3 regions of the Shewanella sp. 3_MG-2023 genome follow, and region 1 is predicted to be linked to each of the others. Evidence: predicted binding sites of a transcription regulator. Region 1 holds the regulator's gene; each other region holds the start of a gene.
The links. The regulator sigma-54, encoded in region 1, starts transcription at its own class of promoters, with help from an activator protein. The targets are predictions, from matches to a motif close to GTTGGCACGNNNNTNGNNT.
Positions count from the first base shown of each region.

Region 2: a site for sigma-54 is predicted at 3,512-3,530, ahead of glnA (glutamate--ammonia ligase). Genes of this name have one in related genera too.
Region 3: a site for sigma-54 is predicted at 3,775-3,793, ahead of Q4591_RS04645 (TorF family putative porin). Genes of this name have one in related genera too.

Region 1 covers NZ_JAUOSH010000027.1:52,656-58,893, reverse strand. The annotation lists gene mgtE (magnesium transporter) at 1-550, opposite strand, end outside; gene Q4591_RS15245 (HPr family phosphocarrier protein) at 749-1,021, opposite strand; gene rapZ (RNase adapter RapZ) at 1,047-1,895, opposite strand; gene ptsN (PTS IIA-like nitrogen regulatory protein PtsN) at 1,892-2,335, opposite strand; gene hpf (ribosome hibernation promoting factor) at 2,338-2,625, opposite strand; gene Q4591_RS15225 (RNA polymerase factor sigma-54) at 2,649-4,133, opposite strand; gene lptB (LPS export ABC transporter ATP-binding protein) at 4,268-4,999, opposite strand; gene lptA (lipopolysaccharide transport periplasmic protein LptA) at 4,999-5,709, opposite strand; gene lptC (LPS export ABC transporter periplasmic protein LptC) at 5,696-6,238, opposite strand, start outside.
Region 2 covers NZ_JAUOSH010000004.1:83,750-89,987, forward strand. The annotation lists gene Q4591_RS03555 (carbohydrate-binding family V/XII) at 1-1,667, opposite strand, end outside; gene glnA (glutamate--ammonia ligase) at 1,991-3,400, opposite strand; gene typA (translational GTPase TypA) at 3,878-5,695, shown strand; gene Q4591_RS03570 (pyrimidine/purine nucleoside phosphorylase) at 5,869-6,180, shown strand.
Region 3 covers NZ_JAUOSH010000005.1:159,528-165,765, forward strand. The annotation lists gene Q4591_RS04615 (DUF3016 domain-containing protein) at 1-404, opposite strand, end outside; gene Q4591_RS04620 (hypothetical protein) at 762-1,097, shown strand; gene Q4591_RS04625 (DUF4240 domain-containing protein) at 1,192-1,701, opposite strand; gene Q4591_RS04630 (hypothetical protein) at 1,805-2,191, shown strand; gene Q4591_RS04635 (response regulator) at 2,279-3,076, shown strand; gene Q4591_RS04640 (HU family DNA-binding protein) at 3,318-3,590, shown strand; gene Q4591_RS04645 (TorF family putative porin) at 3,880-4,569, shown strand; gene Q4591_RS04650 (PA3496 family putative envelope integrity protein) at 4,874-5,050, shown strand; gene Q4591_RS04655 (hypothetical protein) at 5,115-5,315, opposite strand; gene Q4591_RS04660 (sodium:alanine symporter family protein) at 5,569-6,238, opposite strand, start outside.

The DNA.
Region 1 (6,238 bases):
CGTTGCGATCAACCACATATAAGGTATCTGTGGTATCGGGTAAGTTGCCGCGCTGGCGCAAATAGCGTAATACCACATCAATATTAACGTCAGGACGCAAAGTGACCGTATCTGTATTCATGATACTGCCAGCGGTGTCATCAGGGTATGACAGTGCTTGTTCGACGCGATGGCGGTCTTGACTGCTCATGGATTGCAGTACTTTTTTATAAACAGCATCTGGCAAACTTCTTAAGATGTAAGCCAAGTCATCGGTATCCATCCCAGAGGTGGCTTGGGCTACTTTTTCTGGGGTCATAGCGCTGATGAGTGAATCTTTTAACTCTTCACCGAGTTCTTCTAGGATTTCACCCGCTTGCTCATGATCAATCAGTTGCCATAACACTTGACGAGTTTTCGGCGGTGATGATTCAAGAATTAATGCGACATCGGAGGCGGCCATGTCATGAAGCATATTTCTGACATGAACAAACATACCGCTACCTAATGCTTGTGTAAGCTGATTAAGACGTTGTTCGGTCAGTTCGCTGTCGATGACTTCAATACCCATTGGCTACTCCTGAAAAGACGATGATGAAATGTTAACTTAACTCACCGGAAAGAATGAAGAAATTTCTAATATCTGATGGCTTGATGCGCAATTCATAAATACGCTAATACTGCTTGGTGGTGTGTTGAGTATAGCTAATAAAATAATGGTAAAGGTGAGTCGCTGTGTTTCCTTGGAGATGTTACTGGGCGCAGGCGGTTAGCTTTCTTCGTCAAATTTATCGTTGATTAACTTGCATACGGCCTCAAGGGCTTTTTCTGCATCACGGCCTTGAGCTTCAACAGTAATGATTTTACCAATGCCACTTTCTAACATTAATAACCCCAATACACTGGCAGCACTGGCTTGTTTCTCACCTTGGATAAGGGTGATAGTTGCGTCAAACTCGGTAGCTAAAATTGCCAATTTAGTCGCCGCTCGCGCATGCAAGCCTAGCTTGTTACTGATGGTAATTTGCTTTGAATAGGCCACCGTTTTGGCTGGCGTTGTGGTTAGCTTATTCAATGCCAAGCTCTCTATGGCGGGCGCTGACTTTGTGCTTAGAGTTGTTGAAACGTTTAGCGAGCTGATCGGCAATATAAACCGAACGGTGCTGACCGCCAGTACAACCAATGGCAATGGTCAGGTAGCTGCGGTTATTACGCTCTAAATGTGGCATCCAAGTGTCAAAAAGGTTTTCAATTTGCCAGATAAACTTATTCACCAAAGGCTGTCGCTCTAAGAACTCTTGCACGGGCGCATCTAGGCCTGTGTAGGGCCTTAACTCAAGCTCCCAGTGCGGATTCGGTAAAAAGCGCACATCAAACATAAAGTCTGCTTCAGCCGGCATGCCATGCTTAAAGCCAAATGACTCAAAATGTACCACTAATTCTTTATCAACACTGCCTAGCAAGATTTGCCGAACATGATCGCTCAATTCGTAGATATTAGTTTGCGAGGTGTCGATATAGTGATCAACCATTTTGGCTATGGGTTCGAGTAACCGCCCCTCAAGCTTAATGGCTTCTTGTAACGAAATTTGATTCTTAGACAGTGGGTGTAATCGGCGGGTCTCACTAAAACGCTTCAGTAACACTTTATCGTTGGCGTTTAAAAAGAAACTGGTAATGCTGGTATCGTCAGACAGTAAAGCAATTTGCTCTTTGAGTACTTTGCCTTGCTCTTCGATATTACGCACATCGACGCTAATGGCGACAAGCTCGTTACTATCTTTAAGCTGTTCAAGCAGGCTGCCAATCAGTGGCAGTGGCAGGTTATCAACACAGTAATAACCTAAATCTTCAAGCACTCTCAGTGCGACTGATTTTCCTGAACCTGAACGTCCCGATACGATGACAAGTTTCATGCAGTAATAACCTGATAAAGTTCTGTAGCGTCATGACTCTTTCGAAGTCGTTTAAGTATCAATTTATCACTGAGTTTCTCTGCCATGCTAGATAATGTGCTTAGGTGTTGCTGGCACTGATCTGCAGGTACAAGAAGCGCAAATAAAATATCTACAGGTTGCTTGTCTATGGCATCAAAGGCGATTGGCTCTTCGCATTTGATTAAAATAGCAATGGGTTCTTCGATATTATCTAAGCGCCCATGTGGAATTGCTATGCCATTTCCTATACCTGTACTGCCCATTTTTTCACGCGCTATTAGACTTTCAAAAATAGCCTGTGAAGAAAGGGTTGGGTACTGGGCAGCCATTAAATTGCTGATTAATTCCAGTACCTTTTTCTTACTGCCCGGAGTGGCACAGGTAGTGCACGCCGGCTGCAGGATGGTACGAAGTTCCATCGTTAATGCTTAGTGAGTTTCTCTTTATGTTTAATTACCTGACGGTCTAGCTTATCTATCAGGGCGTCTATTGCCACATACATATCAGCGTTACGCGATACAGCAAACACTTCACCGCCTTTTAGGTGCAGTTTGGCTTCGGCAATCTGTTGTAGCTTTTGAACATCGAGCACAACGTGAACATTATTGATCTGTTCGAAGTGTCGTTCAAGCTTTGAAAATTTTGTTTGCACGTATTCCCGTAAAGATTGAGTTATTTCAATATGGTTTCCAGTCAGGTTAATTTGCATAGGTCATCCTCCAATAACAAAAGTTATAAGCTTTTGCGTTGGTTTGAGGGAGGGATGAGCATTGCCTCTCGATATTTGGCTATCGTACGTCGAGCAACGTTAATCCCTTGTTCAGCCAATAGTGTCGCCATTTTACTATCACTAAGAGGCTTTTTCGGGTTTTCTGCAGCTACGAGCTTTTTAATAAATGCGCGAATTGCTGTAGAAGAGCATTCTCCACCATCATCGGTACTTACATGGCTTGAGAAAAAATATTTAAGTTCAAAAAGTCCACGGGGGGTATGCATGTATTTTTGGGTCGTGACCCGTGAAATGGTCGACTCGTGCATTTCAACCGCTTCAGCAATATCATTGAGCACCATCGGCTTCATGGCTTCTTCACCGAACTCAAAGAAACCTTGCTGAAATTGTACGATACAGTTAGCCACTTTTAGTAAGGTTTCATTACGGCTATCGATGCTTTTGATAAACCATTTAGCTTCTTGTAAATGACCACGAATAAATTGGCTGTCAGCTTGGCTTGAACCGCCTTTGGCCATAGCTGCATATTGCTGATTAACGCCAATTTTAGGCATGTTATCGGGATTTAGCTCGACCACCCAGCGACCATTCTTTTTAAGTACAGTAACATCAGGAATGACGTACTCATCTTTAATGGGGGTAATTTGCAAGCCTGGACGTGGATTGAGCGTTTGAATAAATTCAATGGCTTCACGTAAATCATCTTCTTTAAGCTTGGTTTTACGCATCAGTAACCTAAAGTCACGACCGGCGATTAAATCAAGATGATCTTTAATCAGTAACTTAACATTATCTATGCAAGGAATTTCATTAGGGTATTGGCCTAATTGAATTAATAGACACTCACTTAAATCTCGCGCTGCAATGCCGACGGGATCGAAGTGTTGTACCCGTTTAAGTACAGCTTCAACTTCATCGAGTTCGATATCGTCAGTGCCTAAGGATTGCAAAATGTCTTCAACGCTCTGGGTGAGGTAACCGCGCTCATCAATGGCATCAATAATGGCGGTTGCAATCACTAAGTCATTTTCAGAAAAGGGAGTGAGGTTTTTTTGCCATTCAAGATGCTCATACAAGCCTTCACTGGTTTCGCCTTGAAACGGCATATCATTACCGCTCGATACTGCGCCAGAGCCAGAAGTCGGCGAGGCGGTATACACCTCATCCCATGTGGTATCCATAGGGAGTTCTTCAGGCATAGAATCTTTAGTGAGCGATTCAGTGGTATCAACCGTTGAGGTGTCTTTTTCTATGGTGACTTGGCTATTATCACTAAAATCGGTGTCAGTTTGCAGGGCGTTTTCTTTTACGGGCTCTTTGGCTTTAGTGAATTCGTCTTCAAGCTCTAATAGCGGGTTTGAATCAAGTGCTTGTTGAATTTCTTGCTGTAGCTCCAATGAGGAAAGTTGCAATAAGCGAATCGCTTGTTGCAACTGTGGGGTCATGGTTAAGTGTTGACCCATTTTGAGTTGGAGTGAGGCTTTCATGTACCGCTTGTCCCTAATTGAATTACATCATCGCGACGAACAGTGTGGGCGCTAGTTTATGATCCTAGAAAAATAGACTAGATTAAGGTTTGTTGTTGGCCGCGAATGCCATACTAAAAACTGAATAGTGCTAACTATAGCTTGAATTGTTCACCTAAGTATACCGACCTAACTTGCTGATTGACTAAGATCTCAGCAGGTGTTCCTTCAGCAATCAAGTTTCCGTGACTCACAATATATGCTCGCTCACACACATCAAGTGTTTCACGGACATTATGGTCGGTAATTAGCACCCCTAAACCACGGCTTTTAAGTTGTTGAATAATTTTCTTGATGTCGATTACTGAGATAGGATCTACCCCTGCAAAAGGTTCATCTAATAAAATAAACTTAGGATTTGCCGCTAATGCGCGTGCAATTTCAACTCGGCGACGCTCGCCTCCCGATAACGCCATACCTTGGCTATCACGGATATGAGTTATGTTAAATTCTTCTAATAAATGTTCCAGTTCTTCAATGCGCTGCTCATTTGATAAGCTTTTGCGAGTTTGAAGCACTGCCATTATATTATCGTGTACTGTGAGCTTACGAAAAATACTGGCTTCTTGAGGTAAGTAGCCAATGCCTTTTCGGGCGCGCAAATGCATTGGATCTGCGGTTAAATCATCTTCATCGATCAGAATGCGGCCCTTATCACTTTTGACTAGGCCTACGACCATATAAAAGGTGGTGGTTTTACCCGCGCCATTAGGGCCAAGTAAGCCAACAATTTGGCCGGTTTTTACCGTCAGGCTGACATCTTTTACTACCTGGCGACTTTTATAACTCTTAGCGAGATTTTCAGCGGTTAACGTAATTTGGGTCATTAGTCATTTTGCTCAGCTGCTGGGGCTGACAATGTCGCCTGCGCCTCAGCGTTAAGTGATTCAGTTACTTCGGGTGTTTCAGTTGAGTTCACAGCCTCTACAGCAGATAAATTGTTGTTTTCAATTATAGCTGGTGGCGTATCATCACCGGGTTTAGCGCTGTCTGGTAAATGTGGTTGCTCATCTTTTTTCTTTTCAGAATCAATCAAGTCTGGGTGACTTTCTGGTTGAAAAATAGTGATAACCCGATCTTCACCAGTACCGGTGCTTTCAGCAATTAACTGCTGCTTTTCAATGTTGTAGCTAATTAGGTTACCAGTAACCTGGCTGCCAGCTTGGTCCAATTTAGCATTACCCGTTAAGGTTAAAATGCTAGTGGCAAGCTCATATTTAATTTCATCGGCACTGGCAGTACCAATACGGCCATCATCTAACTCTTGGGAAAATGTCGCAGGGTTACCTGTGGCAACCATGGTTTTTTGGGTGCCGCTTTCGGTGCCAAATGCGCGTAATTCGTCGGCATTAATGTTAATCGACCCTTGAGTCACATTAACTGGGCCATAGAAGATGACCTGATTGTTTTTTATGTCAGCTTTTTGGCTCACAGCTGCGACTTTAAGCTCTTGCTGTAAATCGCCTTCTTTTGCATAGGCGCTGGCAATACTGACTACACTGAGTAGTGAGGCAATCAAAAGTTTACTTTGCTTCATACGTTCCTTCTACTTGACTTAAAAGTTCAAGTTCTTGAGCATTTAAATCAGCATACAGGCCTAAACCTTGTATATTAAAATCTGACCCAGTAACAAAAATTTGTCTATCTGAGGTCAAAATCATGGTGTTCATATCGAGTGCCAACATGGTGGTTGTCAAAGATTGTAATGGCTCGTCGATGTTTATTGCATCAATAATAACATTATTTTCTAAAACTACTTTGCCTGTTTCATTATTCAGCTTGCCTAAATCTGCGCTTAATTGCCATTCGGCTTCACCATTTTCAGGATAAATAAGGTAGACAGGCTCAGTAAACATGGTTTCATTACTTTGCTGAAAGTGCTCCATGTATTTCGCTGAGACTCGGCTTTGCACTAAACCTTGCTCATTAAATTCAGTGGTGCGTAAGTCATTGGCGATAAAATCAGGGCGAGCAGGGGCTGGCAATTTACTTGCCTCCATCTGACTACGTTTAACTTGTACTTGCCAATAAAGGACTAAGGCTGCGCCAAAAAATCCGATAATAGC
Region 2 (6,238 bases), on a different contig from region 1:
TTGATCACCACTGGTCGTCTATAGCCACCGCCATAATAGCCACCACAGCATGGGCGACGATAACCATAACCGCCTCCCCATACCACACCAGCATTGAAAAAGCCGTTGCTCCAGCTCACGCCAACATTCCAACCTGTCCACGGATTATAACCAACATGTAATCCCCAGGTCGGTGGGCGAGGATAATAATAACGGCCTCGATACGGTGGGTAATACCAGCCGGTACCGTAAATTGGCACCCCATAATAAGGGTATGACCACATATAACCCGGCGTATAACCTACGTAAACCACTTCAGGGGTTGAATCATAAACCTGCACGTAAGTGGTGTTATAAACCGGCGAACTTGCGGGTATCTTGGCAATTTCTTCATCAGGAATATTATCAGCAACAATCCACGGGCCTTTGGCAGTTTTTGAGGTAAACCACACCCCATTATCAACAGCGTAATAAGCTTGATTTATCAACAATACTTGTGTGGCGGTATTAACAGCATAGGAGACTGATGTTCCTGTTACCGCTTCAAATTTAGGCTCGCCATCGTATTCAACCTCCAGTGTGGCTTCATCACGCTTAATCGCTGCAGTTTGCGGGATTTGCGCATCTAGCACTGCTTGATTGGCTTCATCAGTGCCTGCAACTGAGACCCTTAAGCCACCAATATCAGATTCGGGAGGGATATCGTTAAAGCTTTCAGGCAGTTTGTCAGCCCTAACAAACTGCCAAGGTCCGGCCTGCTTTTTAGATTTAAACCAACGCCCAGATAAGAGCACATACATATCGCCAGAGGAGGTCTCTCTTACCCATGGGGTTTCGGTATTGGTGACATAAAGTAACTTACCATCAATCAGACTTTGCCAATTGGGTGAGCCATCAGTGGCCACTAACTCAGTCGGTTCATTAGTGGTAATAATCTGCGGCGCATTGACGGTGCTTTTAGCGGCTTCATCCTCGGTATTCACCATGCTGACCAAATCTTCAGGAGGATACAATGTGACTTGCCATGGCCCCATAGGATCATCTGCCACATACCAAAAGGTACCACTGCTTAAATACAGCTTGTTCGTTTGCGTATTACGGGCAACGGCAAAAGGGGTATTTAACACTCGCTCATAGGGACTATTTTCAATTTCACTAAATTGTGGCTCACCATCATAGGACAGCAACACGCTCAAGTTATTACTGAAGACGATTTCTGGCGCATCGTTGTTAATATTATCTAAGCTGCGTTTTACCTGCTCAGCATTTTCAAGGCTGGCTGATAAGCGCTCCATGGAAATGTCGAAGCTAGTTGTCGCTAGCGATTCTGAGACTGTATCGGTGAACGTTTGCTGGTCTTCGGCAGTGGATGATGGCCAGCGCACTTCGGTCACTTCAATATTACGCACCAAAGCAACATCGTCATCAGTATCGATTCTAGCGCTAAACCAAAAAGCGCCAAATACAGGGTCGTCTTGACCTTCCACTTCAAATGACATCGCAGCGCGGCTCATCAAGATATTGCCATCTAACGATTCTGGCTGCGGCTGATAAACCACTAAGGTGCCGAGTTTCGTTTCAACATCTTGCGGCCATTCAATTGCTACTGCCGAAAAGGGTAATAGCAACAATGCTATCCATACAGTTAGCACTTGCAGCCAGAGACGTTTGATATTGGTTATCATCATGAGTCCTTATTTTGCAATCATTTGCTATTAATCATGCGCGACTAATAATTAAAAGCGTGTATTTAAGTATATGTAGTAAAATCCATTTATTGCCAATTTGGTCATGATTAACAAGTTAGCATCTATTTGTTCATTTAATATACCGACAAACACATTGAATTTGTAAAATAGATTGTAGAAAAATCAAACAGCCACTTTGCTAAATATCCATCCACCCTGCCGTTTTATGAATATGCAAAGATCAAAAAAGCCCTTACTGGAAACCAGTAAGGGCTTTTTACTAACTGTTATTTACTACTATAAAAGCGGTCTATAAAGACGTCTTATAGTGAGTAGTAAAGTTCAAATTCAACTGGGTGAGTAGTACGTGCAACACGCTCTGCTTCACCTTGCTTGATAGCAATATATGAATCGATAAAGTCATTAGTGAATACTTCACCTTTAACTAAGAACTCACGGTCCGCATCTAAGCTTGCAAGTGCATCTTCTAGTGAAGTCGCAACTTGTGGGATCTCAGCCGCTTCTTCTGCTGGTAAGTCGTATAAATCTTTATCCATAGCTTCACCTGGGTGAATCTTGTTTTGGATACCGTCTAGACCTGCCATTAATAGCGCAGCAAAACCTAAATATGGGTTTGCATGTGGATCAGGGAAACGTGTTTCAATACGACGACCTTTAGGGCTTGGTACCACTGGGATACGGATAGAAGCACTACGGTTACGTGCAGAGTATGCAAGCATGACAGGCGCTTCGAAATGTGGCACAAGACGCTTGTAAGAGTTTGTGCTTGGGTTAGTAAATGCATTCAACGCTTTAGCATGCTTGATGATGCCACCAATGTAGTAAAGAGCAGTTTCACTTAAACCAGCGTACTTGTCGCCTGCGAATAAGTTAACGCCATCTTTAGCTAAAGATTGGTGAACGTGCATACCACTACCGTTATCGCCCATTACTGGCTTAGGCATAAATGTCGCTGTTTTACCGTATGCGTGTGCCATGTTATGCACAACATACTTAAGGATCTGAACTTCATCAGCTTTAGCAGTTAGCGTGTTAAAGCGTGTCGCGATTTCGTTTTGACCGGCTGTAGCAACTTCATGGTGATGCGCTTCAACAACTTGACCCATTTCTTCAAGTACTAAACACATAGCACTACGTAAGTCTTGTGATGAATCAACTGGTGCTACTGGGAAGTAACCACCTTTAACGAATGGACGGTGACCAGTGTTACCATCTTCATAGCCAGTACCTGAGTTCCATGCCGCTTCTTTTGCATCAACTTTAGCAAAACAACCTGACATGTCAGCACCAAACTTAACATCGTCAAATAAGAAGAACTCTGGCTCTGGTCCAATTAATACTGTGTCAGCAATACCAGTAGACGTTAAGTATTCTTCAGCTTTTTTAGCAATAGAACGTGGGTCACGGTTGTAACCTGTCATTGTGCCTGGCTCTAAGATGTCACAACGGATTAGTGCAGTTGTTTCTTCTGTGAAAGGGTCAAGAACAAACGTGCTCGCATCTGGCATCAGCACCATGTCAGATTCGTTAATGCCTTTCCAACCCGTAATAGACGAACCATCGAACATTTTGCCGTCTTCAAAAAAATCTTCATCAACCTGATGAGATGGGATAGAAACGTGTTGTTCTTTACCTCTGGTATCGGTAAAGCGTAAATCAACAAACTTAACTTCCAATTCTTTAAGTTGCGTTAAAACAGATTCAGCTGACATTCTTAAGCCTCCGGTAGAGTAAGGGTATTCCCTTTTATAATTCAAGTTCACCACTATACTACGACATTAAAGACGCGTATGTGTCGAAATATCACATAATTGACAATCTTAAAGCTATTACCATGCCAACTGAATAAGTATATGATTTTTATATATTTGACTTAATAGCCAATTATCGAAAACACAATTTTGCATCATTTTAGTGCAAGCGCACGCACCATTATGGTTCAACTTCTATTTTGGTGCGCGGCTAAAAACACTGCGCTGATTGTTTGTCACATTTCTGAATCGTTACTATTATATGATGCTATAAATGCCAAAATTGATGGTTATTTTTTAGCTAATCACAAAGTGTACAAAAATAATCCTATCCGCAAAGCGTCTCGTGGAGTAGAATGGCACGCTTTTTTATGGTGGCTAAACTTAATGCCGCTATAAACTCCTATTTATTTGTTTGATGGTATAGAGGTTTTATCCGTGTTAGAGAATTTACGTAACATCGCCATTATTGCTCACGTCGACCATGGCAAAACGACCTTGGTAGACAAGCTTTTGGCACAGTCAGGCACCCTTGAAAGTCGAGGCGAAGCCGCAGAACGTGTAATGGATTCTAACGATCTTGAAAAAGAACGTGGTATCACCATTTTGGCTAAAAATACCGCCATCAAATGGAACGACTACCGTATTAATATCGTAGACACTCCTGGTCACGCCGATTTCGGTGGTGAAGTTGAACGTGTTCTATCTATGGTAGATTCAGTATTACTTTTAGTTGATGCAGTTGATGGCCCAATGCCACAAACTCGCTTCGTAACTAAAAAAGCGTTTGCTCAAGGCCTTAAGCCAATTGTTGTAATCAACAAGATTGACCGTCCAGGCGCTCGTCCTGATTGGGTTATTGACCAAGTATTCGATTTATTCGACAACTTAGGTGCAACTGACGAACAGTTAGATTTCCCTATCGTTTATGCTTCTGCATTAAATGGTTTCGCGACCCTTGATCCAGACGAAACTAGCGAAGACATGACACCTTTATTCCAAGCAATTGTTGAAAAGGTTTCTTTCCCTGATGCTGATGCTGAAGGTGAATGTCAAATGCAAATTTCTCAAATCGATTACAACTCATACGTAGGTGTTATCGGTATTGGTCGTGTTAAACGTGGTAGCGTTAAGCCTAACCAACAAGTAACTATTGTTGGTGCAGACGGTAAGACACGTAACGGTAAAGTTGGCCAAGTATTAGGTTACATGGGTCTTGACCGTCACGAAGTTGCTGAAGCTAACGCTGGCGACATCGTTGCAATTACCGGTCTTGGTGAGCTAAAAATTTCTGACACTATTTGTGCTCCAGGCGCTGTTGAAGCCTTGCCTGCTCTTTCTGTTGACGAACCAACGCTAACCATGACTTTCCAAGTAAACACTTCTCCGTTTGCTGGTAAAGAAGGTAAGTATGTTACTTCACGTAATATCCTTGAGCGTTTAGAGCAAGAGCTAATTCATAACGTTGCATTACGTGTTGAAGAAACTGAATCTCCAGATCGTTTCCGTGTTTCAGGCCGTGGTGAATTACACTTAGGTATCCTAATTGAAAACATGCGTCGTGAAGGTTACGAGCTAGCGGTATCACGTCCAGAAGTAATCGTTAAAGAAATTGACGGTGAAATGTGCGAGCCATTTGAAACCTTAACCGTTGATGTTGAAGAAGAACATCAAGGTGCTGTAATTGAAAAATTAGGTACACGTAAAGGTGACATGAAAGACATGCAGCTAGACGGTAAAGGTCGTGTACGTATCGACTTTATCATTCCTAGCCGTGGCTTAATCGGTTTCCAAACTGAATTCATGACAGCGACTTCTGGTACTGGTCTTATCTACCATTCATTCGACCATTACGGTCCAGTGAAAGGCGGTGACATTGGTCAACGTGCTCGTGGTGTATTGATTTCAAACGCTACTGGTAAAGCACTGACTTTCGCATTGTTCGGTTTACAAGAACGTGGTCGTCTATTCATCGGCCATGCTGCTGAAGTATATGAAGGTCAAGTTGTTGGTTTACACGCTCGTGCAAACGATTTAACAGTTAACTGTTTGAAAGGTAAGCAACTTACAAACATGCGTGCATCAGGTACTGATGAAGCACAAGTGTTAACTCCGCATATCGAAATGACCCTTGAGCAAGCGCTTGAGTTCATCGATGATGACGAATTAGTAGAAGTAACTCCTGAGAACATCCGTGTTCGTAAGCGTTACTTAACTGAAAACGAGCGTAAGCGTCATAACCGTAGCGCTAAGTAATCGTTTTGATTAGTTAACGATTTCAAATTTTGAGAACCAAAAAACCCGCTTATGGCGGGTTTTTTATTGGCTAAATATACTTAGCCGCAAAACAGCACATGACTTAATTTCACTTTTAACTCACTTAAATCGACTATATATTTTCTCTCAATAATTAATCAACAGAGAATAATATGACCGTCATTAATCACGTTAACGTAGCCAAGCAAGCCAATGTTTATTTTGAAGGTAAAGTCATCAGTCGTACCATTCATTTTAATGACGGAAGCCAGCAGACTCTCGGAGTAGTGTTGCCGGGCGAATACAGCTTTGACACTGCTGTCGCTGAAATCATGAATGTGACTTCAGGTTCATTTGAGGTGCTATTACCCAACAAGAGTGAATGGCAAACCGTTCCAGCAGGTCAACTGTTTACACTTGATGCGAAAGTCACCTTTAAAATTCGTACCCATGAAATTAGCGAATATTGCTGCGAGTACAAGTAATTAGCCTATGTTAATCAGCAGTTAATACTGATCTTTAATTCAAAAGAGGCTAATATTA
Region 3 (6,238 bases), on a different contig from region 1:
CCGGCCATAATCACTTGCTCACCTTCAGTGATGCTGTAGCTAAAGGTCATACGTGGTGGGTATAAGTCTTTTACAATCCGCAGTTCACTAGCGGAGGTCGCGCCAAATGTTGGCCGCAGATCACCGGCTAAATCCACATCAGAAACCACCATCTCAAGTTTCTGCTCTGGTTTTAAAATCTTTTCAGCTTCTTTGTTGATATTTTTAGTCATAGTGTCGAAAAAGCGCTGCTGAAAACGAGATTTCACTTCATTGGCCGTTTTTAAATCTCGGTACTTTTTAGGTTCTTGCCATTGAATTTTAACCACACCGTCTTCAGTCACTGGGTTGACCACGACTTCGTCCTTAGCTGCAGCAACATTACATACCAATGCACCTGCTAATAGTAAATATTTCATTTTCATCATTTTCCCCTAGCTATGAACCTAGTGTTTAAAAAATCAACAATTCTATACTTGTCGGATTATACAAGCAGTTACCTGAATATAAGCTTAACCTACTCTAGCAATACTTGCTGAAACAACATTTGATAGAGATTAATACCGACCAACCCAAAATCTGCTCAAATAACAAACTAACTGTTCAGTAATCATTCAGTAAAAATAGGTTAATGTGTCTCTCAACAAGTACTAGCGCCTTATTTCCCTTAACAATATCAAGGTGAATATCGCGAAAGACTGACCAACGAATAAAATTTGGACATATATATCGCTCAAGGATTCAGCGCTAATAGCAATTAACGTATCAATACTGGAGTTAATATGAATAACATCGAAACCAATACAGCAATCGGCACAACTACCAGCAATAAGATGATTAAGCCTATCGCTCTCGCAGCGACAGTTTTTATCGCCATGCTGGTGTCATCTTCAAGCTTTGCCCATCAATTTGATATCGATTCAAAAGGCGCCGAAGCGATAAAACAACACCAGCAATTAATGAACCAGCATATACAAGTCGCTGAGCAAGAGTTTAATGCTGAATTAGAGAAAAACCTTGATCAGCAGTTACAAACCGCTGCACACAAGTTTATGACTCAAGCCTGCGCTAAATACGGTTTAGAGTTTGATACTCAATCAGAAACTTGCAGTAGCTAAGTCTGCCGATTGACAGGCTTACATCTCAATTACACTAAAAATGCAGCTATAAAGCTGCATTTTTTGTGGATGCTTAATTAACTTTCAGCGATATTTAAAATGGAAAACGCTGGCTTAATAAAGGATAGTTTTTACGGAGATCTTTTTTCTTGGTACTGAACTTTTTACCTTGAGGAGTATGCTGACCAGAGGGTACAAAAGGCAGCTCTTCACCGCAGCGGTCTTCATAGATTTTTCCGGCAATCAAATCATAATCTTCAATAAAGGGATAAGCATAGTCATCTTTTGTTGGCCATAACTCAAGCTCGCCCAAACAGTCGGGGTTAGCAATAATCTTGTTATACCAGGTCTCACCTAAGGATAAAATAAACCCTCGAAACTCCACAAAGCCATAATCTGAATCACAGCCAGTAACAATGTAAGCTGCGCCCCAAATATCCCAGCGGTAACTGCGGCGCATTTGTTGGCCAAATATCTTATCAAAAGCCGCTAAGTCAGCATCATCGAGCGCCGACAATTTTTCCACTAATTGATCATGGCACGCTTGCTCTGATTGCTCAGGATGGCTACGGGTCACCAAAGACCAAAATTCCGCCTCAGTCATTACTTATCCTAATTTCTTAAAAAACGTTTTCACAAACTATCTCTACTCACGCTATTCTACACCACATGACCACTCACATAGTTCCAATAATGATAATAATACTATGAATAAACCACCGTTAAGATTAACCCTATTAATTGCATTGTACGTGTTACTGTCTATTGTGGCCCTTTGGCGCTCTTATAGCATTCAAAGTATAGATTTATTCAGTATCGGCGTTATCCCTGTGTTGGTTGGCTTATTAATGCGAACACACTGGGCCAGCATTGCCTTAAAGGTATATTTAGCCATTCAAACCTTAGCGATATTAGCACTGTCTACCACTGCTATTATCGCCTATCAAATCACTCCTGAAGATGTAAAAGTGGTGTTCAATGGCTTTAATATCCCTATTCCTGCCATTGCTGCGGTACTATTTTCACTGCTGGTGTTTCAATACTGGGTGGCATTTTGTAAAGAAACAGCGATTTATTTGAAGCCCAAAAGTTAACAAAGGCGCCCTGCTGACTATATTCATCCCTTAGCATAAGTTAACATGCGCCCATAAAACTCAGATCGAATAATAAGAAGCTATATAATGAGCCATTTATCGCCCAGTGAATTATCCATTTTGCTAGTTGAACCATCTGATGTTCAGAGAAAAATAATTATTTCACGCCTGCAACAAGAAGGCGTACATAGCATACAAACCGCCGCTAATCTTGCTCAAGCTAAAGAGATTATTGTTCGACACACGCCAGATCTCATTGTCAGCGCTTTACACTTTACTGACGGTGAAGCGACTGAACTACTCAGTTTTATTAAACAAAACTCTGACTATCAAGATATTCAATTTATGTTGGTATCCAGTGAATGTCGCCGTGAGCAACTGGAAATATTTAGGCAATCTGGAGCCGTCGCGATTTTACCTAAGCCTTTCGATGCCGATCATTTGGCCACAGCACTGAATTCCACTATTGATTTAATCAGTAATGACGAACTGGACCTAAGCCATTTTGATGTTCAGGATATTCGCACTTTAGTGGTTGATGATAGCCGCATGGCGCGAAACATTATCAAACGAACTATTACTAATTTAGGTATTCGGATGATAAGCGAGGCAACTGATGGCGCTGAAGCTATCGAATTAATGCAACAGCAAATGTTTGATTTAGTAATCACCGATTACAATATGCCAAGTGTTGATGGACTGGCATTGACCCAATATATACGCCACCAAAGCCAGCAGTCTCATGTGCCGATTTTGATGGTATCATCAGAAGCTAACGATACCCACCTAAGCAACGTATCAAGCGCAGGTGTTAATGCGCTATGTGATAAACCCTTTGAACCTAAGTTAGTGAAGCAACTCCTGTATCAACTGTTAGAAGATTGATAGCTAACAAATTTTTGTAGGCCAAAGTTCAAAATGAGCAGCAACAAATCAATAAACTTGATAAAAACGGCAGAAGCAGTTAATTCACTCAGCCGAGTTTAAGCTAACTAGATCACTAAAAAGTTACTTATTTGCAATATAGCAGCACATTTATCAGATAAAATGCTTTCAAAGCCTTATGGCTTATGGCATGTTAATCTAGTTCTAAATAAATACATCTATGGAAAGCAGAGAATACAACATGAACAAAAGTGAATTAATTGCAAAAATTGCAGAAAATGCTGAGTTAACAAAAGCTGAAGCGGGTCGTGCACTAAAGTCTTTTGAAGAAGCGGTAACTGAAGCCATGAAAAACGGCGACAAGATTTCTATCGTAGGTTTTGGTTCTTTCGAAACATCAGTTCGTGCTGCACGTACAGGTCGTAACCCACAAACCGGCCAAGAGATCCAAATTGCTGAAGCAACAGTACCTAAGTTTAAAGCAGGTAAAACGCTAAAAAATAGTGTTAACTAAAAACCGCTAAAACGATAAAACCTCCTTTTTTGGAGGTTTTTTTATGTCTTTTTTTTGCATAAATAAATAAAAACAACACTTAAACTGCACAATTAAAGTGCAACTACGCATCATCAAGTGGCAACATAAATGCAACATAAATGTGCAGTAGTTTTTAAGCTATTGATTAATTTAACTTTATAAACATGGCACATCATTAGCAACACGTACCTCAGATAAAACAACATTTAGCGTCGACCCGACTTTATGCAAGATGCTAATTGAATAATAAAACTTTGAGGGAATGAAAATGAAAAAATCTCTGTATCAAGCTATTGCGCTATCAACAGGTTTACTTTTAAGCACTACAGCTTTAGCTGAAGTCACGGGTAATATTGGCGCGACGTCAGACTATATTTGGCGTGGTGTGTCACAAACTAGTGGTGCTGCGGTTCAGGGGGGCATTGATTATGGCCATGAGTCAGGTTTCTATGTCGGTGGTTGGGCATCAAATGTAGATTTTGGTGACGGCACCTCTTATGAGCTTGATGTGTATGCCGGTTTCGGTGGTGACATTACAGAAGACTTAAGCTACGACATTAACTACCTTTATTACGCTTACCCAGATTCACCGGGCAGTGTTGATTTTGGTGAAGTAACAGTTGGTCTCGCGTGGAAATGGTTAGATGTCGCATACTCTTACACAGTCAATGGCGGTGATGATATTGCTGAAAGCCCATTAGATTCAAAAGATATGATGTATGCTCAAGCTAACCTGACTTTCCCATTAACTGAAAAAGTGTCACTGGGTTTCCATTATGGTTACTCAAACGGTGATGTAATCACCAGCTGGTACGGCACTGATAGCTATTCTGAGTACAACGTATCACTAAGCACTGATACTGATTTCGGTACTATCTCGTTCATGGCAACAGATACTGATTTAGAAGATGATGATGCTAAAATTGTTCTTGGTTACTCATATAGCTTCGATCTATAACCATCAAAAGTATTAAATGATGTTAGCTATTTAATCTAAATTATTAAAAAATCAAAAAACGTCACCTTAGGGTGGCGTTTTTTATTGCTCTGAGCCTCAAAATCCTCACCACAGAAGTGCGCATTTTTTTTATTAGCTGCTACATTCAAATTATGAGGTTATTTTTCTGCTGCCTAGCAAATTATTGCTCAGCAATAAAGTAGCAATATTGTGCTCACGGTTTCAAGCCGTTCAGGCTGTGATTACCGTTTATGTAAAGCCATTAATTATGCTTTACGAGTACCACCCATGTGAGGATAAAGTGATGGCTAATATTACTGAGACTATCCCAAATGATACTGAAATCGAGGCAATGGTTTCACCAAAAAATCAACGCTCCGCTGAAATTATTGAACGTAAAAGGCAGGTTAAACGCCGCTTAGATGATTATCTAGAACAAGCTGAATTGCGAAAAAGCTTAGGGGAAGATGACTTCTTTTAACCCAGTTCCTTGTCCGGGCTCATCAGGCCAATAGTTTTTATAAGCTTAAAGCTTCACTTTAAGATTAAGACTTTAATAAGTATGCAAGACCATTGCACTCTAAATAAATTGAACAGGCTGGGTAAATCATTTTGCCGCAGTCTGTGATAATGAGTGCATTACCGCCCCTTTGTTGGGTTTGCACTTTTAATTCTTTTTTCAGCATGCTGATACTGGGGACACCAACCTCTATTACTTCAGGTTTGTTAGCGCAATACGTCGTCACCACCTCACCTAGCGGTTCATTGTCATGGTTATACAATTCACTAGGCTGATAGATTTCAACCGTTGAGGCAATCGCTTGATTAGTAATATATTTATCAGCATTGGTTCTTATAGAGATACCATTACAGCCACCGACGAGCCATAAGCAAAAAACTCAATGGAAATATTTGGTTTGAAAGTTTCATCGATAATATTCCTTCTCAGTAAAGGCATACACTCCCCGTGTATGCCTTCATCATTCATCAACAGCGTTATTAGCTCTCTAATGCCTTAGCTTTTTGCTTGGCAAAATACTCTCGGGTTAAACCAAAGACCACAGGACTTAATAGGACTAGCGCAATTAAGTTAGGAATGGCCATCATTGCATTAAGCGTGTCAGCCAACAGCCAAATAAACTCTAATGAACTCACGGCGCCTATGGGTACCACAAGGGTCCATATTAAACGAAATGGTTTTACCGCTTTATCGCCAAGCAAGTATTGAACACACTTCTCACTATAAAAACTCCACCCTAGAATAGTCGTGAAGGCAAACACAGCAAGTGCTACCGCCACAATATAATTACCCATGGGCAGTGCATGTGAAAATGCATATGAAGTTAGTGCTGCGCCGTTCTCACCTGATGTCCAAGCACCGGAAACAATAATCGCTAAACCAGTAATAGAGCACACAATGATGGTATCAATGAATGTACCTAGCATGGCCACTAAGCCTTGCTTTACCGGATCATTGGTTTGCGCTGCAGCGTGAGCAATGGGCGCACTACCTAAGCCCGCTTCATTGGAGAACACACCACGGGCGACACCAAAACGAATCGCAGCCCAAACAGCTGCGCCAGCAAAACCGCCTTGAGCAGCAACTGGGTTAAACGCACTGTGAATAATTAATTCAAATGCTGCAGGAATTTGGTCTGCATATACCACT